DNA from 2 places in the Methylibium sp. T29-B genome. Region 2 is predicted to be linked to the other one. Evidence: riboswitches for the same ligand, from Rfam matches in the RefSeq annotation. Region 2 holds a riboswitch; the other holds the start of a gene.
What was found. A riboswitch is a leader RNA that binds a small molecule or an ion and turns the genes downstream of it on or off. The one in region 2 is predicted to bind thiamine pyrophosphate.

Region 1 (4,297 bases), on a different contig from region 2:
CTCCGCACACGTAACGATCACTACCGCTGTCGGCGACAGTGATCCAATTCAACTTCCCCAATGCAGGCAATTTGGATGCGACCACTAGATCCACCGTCCGGTTCAGATGATCGACCACATTGCGCATCAATGTGATTGACTCGATCTGTTCAGTAAAGCTCGGCTCACCAGGTGGTAGGGTGACAACCAATCCGGGAGTCGCCTTAAGCAGTCCATCAAGTCGGTGAAGTTCGTCGACGATTGCCCACGCGTGCATGAATGCCTCGGGGATGACCCAAGGATGCAGTTGCGTCTCTTTGGTGAGTGCGAGTTTCGTCAGCTGACGATAGAGCCGCCCGTAAGCAAGCTCGCAGATCTGCGCAGAGTGACAAAAGCTATCGAGGCAAATCAACAGCTTGCGATTGGAGTTCGGGGGAAGTCGCTTTAGCGGCGAATCGGGACTAAACATCGCGATCTCCATTTTGAGCAAGCGCGTAGTGCGAACAAGCGTCACTTGCCTACTACCCGCCTACTAAAGCAAAAGGGGTTAGCAGGCACTTACCGGCTAACCCCCACACTTCTTGGCTCCCCGACCTGGGCTCGAACCAGGGACCTACGGATTAACAGTCCGGCGCTCTACCGACTGAGCTATCGAGGAATTGAGCCGCAGATTATAGCGGCTTCGCTGTCGCGCTCACAAGTCCGCGCTGAGCGAGACGCGCCAGGTGCGCGGTGCCATGGGGTAGAGGTAGGCGTGTTCGAACTGGTAGGGCGATTCCTGCCAGGCGCGTCGGTCGAGGACGTTGTCGACGCCGATGCGCCACACCAGCGTGCGTGTGTCGATCTTCTGGGCGTAGCGCGCTCCCAGGTCGACGCGTGCCCAGCCGGGGATGCGCGTCGCGCCGTCGTCCGGCAGCAGCGTGCGGTCGCTCTCGGCGACGATGCCGCCCTGCAGGCTCAGCCCGGCCCAGCCGGCCACCGCGTACTGGGTCTGCAGCTTGAACACGCGCTCGGGCACGTTGGGCGGGCGCTGCCCATCGACCGCAGGGTCGGCGCTGTCGGTTCGCTCGGCATGCAGCAGCATGGCGCTGGCGACCCAGGTCCACGCCCCCGTTCGGGCCTCGATGCCGGCTTCCAGGCCGCGATGCCGTGCGCTGCCATCGGATCGAAGCGGACTCGGTACCACGCTGTCGTCGCGCGCGTAGACCGGCCGGTCGATGTCGAAGGCGGTCAGGTTCCAGTCCAGTGCGTCGGTGCGGCCCTTGAGGCCGAACTCCAGTTGCCGGCTCTTCAGCGCGGGAAGCGCTTGCCCGGGGTTGCTGTAGCTGAGCGGCCGGTTCGGCACGACCTGCGATTCGATGCCCTGGCCCCAGCTCACGTAGCTCATCAGCCCGGGCCGCCACTCGTAATTGAACGCGATCCACGGCGTGGTGACGTTCTGGCCGTAGCCGGTGGCTTCGGTGTCCGAGGTGGTGACGGCGTCGCGGTGCAGGCGCGTGTGGCGCAGGCCGAGCCAGGTGCTGAGGGCGGGGGTGAGCTGGATCACGTCGCGCAGGTAGAGCTCGGTGTTGCGCTCCGTGCGATCCGTGTTGTCGCTCAGGATCGCGGGCCCTGGCGGCGTGACGGCGCTGCCGTCGATGCTGCCCACGCCGGCGTAGGTGTAGATCTGCTGCTCGAAACGCGCCTTGAAGCGCGAGAACAGCACCCCGGCGGTCAGCTGGTGAGCCAGGCCCGCGGTGGCGAACCGGCCCTGCAGCGACAGATCGAGCGCGTTGGTGACGCGGCGCTCGTTCTCGCTGCGGAAGTCGTAGAGGTCGAAGCTGCCATCGCTGCAGTAGCGGTCATAGTTGCCCTCGGCGTCGCAGCCGTAGGGGAAGGCCAGGCGGTCGTCCGTGTGGAGCCGCTGCGTGCCGTAGTGCGCCTTGGCGCTCCAGTCGGCGTTCAAGCGCTGCGTCAGGCGCAGGCTGGCGGTCTGTCCTTCCAGTACCACCGGCTGCGACCACGGCTGGTTGTTCAGGTTGATGCGCGGATCGATGCGGTTCGCGCTGGGCACGCGATCGCCGAGCAGGCTGAAGGCCGGCTGGCTGGGCTGCGAGCGGCGGCTGGTCTCGACTTCAGCCTCGATCAGGGTGTCGGGCGTGGGGCGCCAGTCGCCCGCCAGCGCGAACAGGTGGCGCTTGCCCTTCGCGGCACGCAATTCGGGGTCGAGGTGCTCGGCCGCAACGTTGACGCGCACGCCGAAGGCCCGGTCGTTGCCGAAGCGGGTGGCCAGATCCACCGCGCCGAGCACGCTGTTCGCGCCGCGCCAGGCCAGCGTGGCGCTGCGCACGTCGGCATCGGGCCGCTTGACGACCAGGTTCGCCAGGCCGCCCGGCGCGCTGGTGCCGGCCTGGATGCCGCTGGTGCCCTTCAACAGTTCGATGCGCGCCTTGTTGTCCAGGGCGATGGCGGTCTCGGCGTTGATCGGCAGCCCGTCGCGGCGGTAGTTGTAGCGCTGGTCGAGCACATAGCCGCGCACCGTGAGCGAGTCCCAGTAGCCCACGCTGTTGTAGGCGTCGCTGACGCTGGCGTCCTGGCTGGTCAGCGCGCGCAGGTTCTGCGCGCCCGTGTCCTTGAGTTGCTCCTCGCCGATCACGCGCGCCTGCAGCGGGCTGCGCGTCAGCGGGATGTCGCCGAAGCCGGTGAGTTCGGCGCGGTTGCTTTCGCGGGGCGCCGAGATGCTGACCGTGGGCAGGGACGTCGCCGTGTCGTCGGCCGCCTGGGCAGTTGCGGTGCTGGCCAGCGTGGCGAGTGCCACGTGGGTGAGAGTGAACGGTCGAGACGTTGCATCGTGCTTCCAATGCGACGGCAGGGCGGCGGTTCCGCAAGGTGGACGCACCCGCAGGGCGGGGCGAGGCACACCGAAGATCGCTTCCCTGCGCGAGGATTACCTCAATCAGGTTCGAAGGGACTTTCTCAGTCGAGCCCGGGCCTCTTGCGAGAGCGGGTCAACACCCCTAGCTGGTGTCGCGCGGTGCTGCGCGACACGTACGGATTATGACGTGCGGATCACCGGCTGTAGCGCGCACGCCCAAAAAGAAGGAGCCCGCACGCGGCGGGCTCCGTTCACGACGCGACGTGCCGCGCTCAGTCGAACACCGGCGTTTCCACGCCCAGCACCTTGTGGAGCTTCGGGCTGGTGGTGGTGTACTGCAGGTGGATGCGCTTCTCGGGGAAGATGTAGGGCGCGGCGCCGAAAGCGGCGAGCGCGGCCTCATGGAAGCCCGAGAGGATGAGCTTCTTCTTGCCCGGGTAGACGTTGATGTCGCCAACCGCGAAGATGCCCGGGACGTTGGTCTCGAACTTCTCGGTGTCGACCACGACCTGCTTGCGCTCGATGTTCAGGCCCCACTCGGCGATCGGGCCCAGCTTGGGGCTCAGGCCGAAGAACACCAGCAGCATGTCGAGCGGCACCACGCGGGTCACGCCGTCGCCGCCGGTCACCTTCACGCTGCGGAGCTGGCCTTCGGCCGCTTCGAAACCGGTGACCTGGCCGACGATGAACTGCATCTCGTAGGCGTCGCACAGTTCCTTCATCTTCGCGACCGAGGCTGGCGCGGCCTTGAAGCCGTCGCGGCGGTGCACGAGGATCACGCTCTCGGCCTTGTTCGGGCCGTCCTGGACGAAGTTCAGCGTCCAGTCGAGCGCCGAATCACCGCCGCCCACGATCACCAGGTTCTTGCCGGCGAAGGCGCTCGGGTTGCGCACGCGATAGTGCAGCTGACTGCTGTCGAACTGGTCGAGCCCGTCGACTTTCAGCAGCCGCGGCTGGAACGAGCCCACGCCGCCGGCGATGAAGATGGTCTTGGTGATGAAGCGCGTGCCCTTGCTGGTCTCGAGGTCGAAGCGACCGTCGTCGCGCTTGTTCACCAGCGTGACTTCCTGGCCCAGGTGGAAGGTGGCACCGAAGGGCTCGATCTGCTTGAGCAGGTTGTCGGTGAGTTCCTTGCCGGTGCACACCGGCACCGCGGGAATGTCGTAGATCGGCTTGTCCGGATAGAGCTCGATGCACTGACCGCCCGGGTAGGCGAGCGAGTCGATGATGTGGGCCTTGATCTCGAGCAGGCCGAGCTCGAACACCTGGAACAGGCCGACCGGGCCGGCACCGACGATGACCGCGTCGGTCTCGATCGGGCCGTCGTGGCTGTTCGCGGTGGCGGTGATGGCGGGGTTGATTTGCGGGTCCATGAGGAAAGGCAAGGTGGATTCGGTCAGCGGATCAGTTCGCCGAGCTTGTCGGTACGGTCTTTCCAGTCGTCGGCATCGGGCAGGGCGGCTT
Region 2 (4,297 bases):
GATTCCGACAGCACGCGCAGGAAGCGCGTCTGCAGATGCAGCGGCATGTCGCCGATCTCGTCGAGGAACAGCGTGCCGCCGTGGGCCTGCAGGATCAGGCCCTTCATGCCCTTGCTCTTGCCGCCGGTGAAGCTGCCCGGCGTGTAGCCGAACAGCTCGCTCTCGATCAGCGACTCGGGGATCGACGCGCAATTGACCGCGATGAAAGGCATGCGAGCGCGCGAACTCGATTCGTGCAGCGCCTTGGCGAACACTTCCTTGCCGGAGCCGGTTTCGCCATGGATCAGGATGTTGACCTTGCGGTCCACCAGGCGCTTGGCCTGAACCAGCAGGCGGTCCATCGCCGGGTCGCCACCGGCCAGCCGGTCCAGCGCCGGGAAGCTGTCGGCCGAGCGGGCCACGGTCGACACCGTGACCGGCCGGTCCGCCAGCAGCGAGGTCAGCGAGCCCTTCTCGCGCGGCGCGACCACCGTGGCGTAGTAGTGCTCACGCGGCTCCGAGCAGGTGACCGACACGTCCAGGCCCGTGCCGGCCCGCGCGATGCGCCAGATGGCCTCCATCGGCGTGGCGAACACCTCCGACAGCGAGCGACCGACCAGCGCCCCGCCCTGACGGCCGCGCGCCGACGGCCACAGCTTGGCGCGCGCGCCGGTGTTGGCCCCGACGATCAGGCCGTCGTCGTCGAAGGCCAGCATGGTGTCACCGGACACGTCGACCAGGCCGCAGGACTTGCCGAGACGCAGGATCCAGTTCTTGCGGAAGTGGCGCAGGAAGTTCGCGTCCTCGATCATCTGCGCGTACATCGACGTGAGATGGAACACGAGGTGCTGGCTGTCCTTGGCGCGCGGCGAGCGCAGCGCCGACACGTCGAACACGGCCAGCAGCTTGCCGTTCGGGTCGAACAGCGGCGCGGTGGTGCAGGTCAGCCCGATGTGCGTCGCGTCGAAGTGCTCGGCCTGGTGGCAGGTGATCGGGGTCTGCTCGATCAGGCAGGTGCCGACACCACAGGTGCCGGCGTGAGCCTCGTTCCAGTCCGCGCCGAGGTAGAGGCCGGCGGCGCGCAGCTCGCTGTCCCACGCCGGATTGCCGATGTAGTCGACGGTGATGCCGGCGGCGTCGGTCAGCAGCAGCATGTAGCCGAGGTCGGCCACGCGGCGGTACATGTCTTCCATGCCGGAGCGGGCGACGCGCAGGAACTCCTCGATCTGCTGCTGGTGCTCGCGCACCTCCTGCGACGGCAGGATGCGCGCCGGCGTCGGCCGAGAAGGATCGAGCCCGTAGTCGTTGACGCAGCGGGCCCAGGACTTGTAGACGCGGCTCTTCTCGGACGCCTCGTCGATGGGGTTGGTGACAACCGACACCACGTTGTCGATGTGCTGCGTGCGCTCAGAAATCATTCGTCACCTCCGATGGCTTCTGCCGTCTACTCCCGATGGCTGAAGTTCTTCTTGTTGTTCGATGATCGCCCGATCGCCATGGGCTGTGCCACAGCGGAAACCCCCGGGATTCATGGGGCGCGCCACGCGAAAGGCGCGTCCCGGACACACCGGCGGCCACTGCACGCGCTGCAGCGACCGCCCCTGCAATAGCACGCAGCATGCCCACCGGCGCCCTCGGCCGCGTCGCGCTCGTTCTCCTGCGCGGACCTGACGCCAAGCCATCTCCACGCGCTCGAGGCCTGCGACATCTGTCGCACGCAGACCCTCGCCTGCGACAGATGTCGCATCGCGTTCGGGCGCGTGAAAACGATTCGACTGAAATTCATCGCCGCCCTGCATTGACAGTCGTTCCCGCCCCCTTCCACAATGACCACTGCTCCGGGGTGCACGCTGTTCTGCGTGCTGAGACGGTTATCCGAACCCGCGAACTTGAACCGGTTAGTACCGGCGGAAGAAGAGCTCTCACTCCAGCGGCGTCACCCCTTCCCGGGTGGGCGTCTTCATGGGGCGACCTTCGGAGCAATCACTCTCACGAAGGAGCCCACGATGAACGCCCCCGACAAGCTCGCCACCCTGCTCTCGCTGACACGCGAGCCCTTCCCCGCCTCGCGCAAGTCCTATCTGCAAGGCTCGCGCAGCGACCTGCGCGTACCGATGCGCGAAGTGACGCTGACCAACGGCGAGACCGTCTCGCTGTACGACACCTCGGGTCCGTACACCGAGCCCGGCGTCGCGATCGACGTGAAGCGCGGCCTGCCCAGCGTGCGCACGCCCTGGCTCGACGAGCGTGCCGACACCGAGGTCTATGCCGGCCGGCTGCACCAGGCGCTGGACGACGGCGCGAAGCACGAGGACCGCGAGGCCCAGCGCATCGAACAGTTGCGCCTCGACGCCGCAGCGCTGCAGCGGCCTCCGCGCCGTGCCAGGGCCGGCGCCAACGTCACGCAGATGCACTATGCGCGCCGCGGCATCGTCACGCCCGAGATGGAGTACGTGGCGCTGCGCGAGAACGGCAAGCGCGAGTGGATGCGGGAGTACCTCGGCGACGCCCCGCGCGAACAGCGCCTGCGCGGCAACCCGATGGGTGCGCAGATCCCGGCCATCGTGACGCCCGAGTTCGTGCGCGACGAGGTGGCGCGCGGCCGCGCCATCATCCCGGCCAACATCAACCACCCCGAAGTGGAGCCGATGGCGATCGGCCGCAACTTCCTGGTGAAGATCAACGCCAACATCGGCAACTCGGCCGTCACGTCGAGCATCGAGGAAGAGGTGGAGAAGCTGGTGTGGGCGATCCGCTGGGGCGCCGACAACGTGATGGACCTCTCCACCGGGCGCAACATCCACACCACGCGCGACTGGATCCTGCGCAACTCGCCGGTGCCGATCGGCACCGTGCCGATCTACCAAGCGCTCGAGAAGGTGGGCGGCGTGGCCGAGGACCTCACCTGGGCCATCTTCCGCGACACACTGATCGAGCAGGCCGAGCAAGGCGTCGACTACTTCACCATCCACGCCGGCGTGCGCCTGCCCTTCATCCACCTCACCGCGGACCGCCGCACCGGCATCGTCTCGCGTGGCGGCTCGATCATGGCCAAGTGGTGCATCTCGCACCACCGCGAGAGCTTCATCTACGAGCACTTCGAGGACATCTGCGACATCATGAAGGCCTACGACGTGAGCTTCTCGCTCGGCGACGGCCTGCGCCCCGGCTCGGCCGCCGACGCCAACGACGAGGCCCAGTTCGCCGAACTGCGCACGCTGGGCGAGCTGACCCGGGTGGCCTGGAAGCACGACGTCCAGACCATGATCGAAGGCCCGGGCCACGTGCCGATGCACATGATCCAGGCCAACATGGACGAGCAGCTCGAGCACTGCCACGAGGCGCCGTTCTACACGCTGGGGCCGCTGACGATCGACATCGCGCCCGGCTACGACCACATCGCCAGCGCCATCGGCGCGGCCATGATCGGCTGGTTCGGCACCGCGATGCTGTGCTACGTGACGCCCAAGGAACACCTGGGTCTGCCCGACCGCGAGGACGTGAAGCAGGGCATCGTCGCCTACAAGATCGCCGCGCACGCGGCCGACGTCGCCAAGGGTCACCCCGGCGCCCGTGCCCGCGACGACGCGCTGTCCAAGGCGCGCTTCGAGTTCCGCTGGATGGACCAGTTCAACCTTTCGCTGGACCCCGACACCGCACGCGACTTCCACGACGAGACCCTGCCCAAGGACGCCAGCAAGGTGGCGCACTTCTGCTCGATGTGCGGGCCGAAGTTCTGCTCGATGAAGATCACCCAGGAGGTGCGCGACTACGCCGCGCAGCGCGGCGTCAGCGAGGCGCAGGCGCTGGGCGCCGGCATGGCCGAGAAGTCGAGCCAGTTCCGGCAGGCCGGCGGCGAGATCTACATCCCGCTCGCCGTCGACAAGGCTGAACGCCATGCCCTTGCTCGATCTCGGCATCGCCGGCGCCGGCCTGCTGGGCCGGCTGCTGGCCTGGCGGCTGGCGCGCGCCGGCCACCGCGTCAGCGTGTTCGACCCGGCGCCCGGCCCGCAGCCGCGCTTCGACGGTCAGGGCGCCGCGGCCTTCAGCGCGGCCGGGATGCTCAGCCCGCTGGCGGAACTCGACAACGCCGGCCCGGACATCGCGACGCTCGGCTGGCGTTCCATTTCGCTGTGGCGCGACATCGTCGCCGCACTGCCCGACCCGCCCGCCTTCGGCCAACTCGGCAGCCTGCTGCTCGCGCATCGCAGCGACTTCGCCACCGCGCAGCGCGTGCTGGCACGCCTGGCGGCGGTCCCGGGCGCGACCGCCTCGCCGCTCTCGGCACAGCAACTGGCCGACATGGAGCCCGCGCTGC

Region 1: it holds a riboswitch for thiamine pyrophosphate, as region 2 does, so the genes downstream of both, Y694_RS09225 (TonB-dependent siderophore receptor) here and thiC (phosphomethylpyrimidine synthase ThiC) in region 2, are expected to answer to the same signal.

What each region holds. Positions count from the first base shown of each region.
Region 1 covers NZ_AZSN01000042.1:16,840-21,136, forward strand. Annotated here, with positions in the region: gene Y694_RS24185 (hypothetical protein) at 1-460, opposite strand, end outside; tRNA gene Y694_RS09220 (tRNA-Asn) at 562-637, opposite strand; gene Y694_RS09225 (TonB-dependent siderophore receptor) at 674-2,776, opposite strand; TPP riboswitch at 2,875-2,987, opposite strand; gene Y694_RS09230 (NAD(P)/FAD-dependent oxidoreductase) at 3,106-4,206, opposite strand; gene fdxA (ferredoxin FdxA) at 4,230-4,297, opposite strand, start outside.
Region 2 covers NZ_AZSN01000197.1:1,048-5,344, forward strand. Annotated here, with positions in the region: gene Y694_RS19330 (sigma-54-dependent Fis family transcriptional regulator) at 1-1,397, opposite strand, end outside; TPP riboswitch at 1,809-1,912, shown strand; partial or broken gene thiC (phosphomethylpyrimidine synthase ThiC) at 1,986-3,854, shown strand; partial or broken gene Y694_RS23755 (FAD-dependent oxidoreductase) at 3,877-4,297, shown strand, end outside.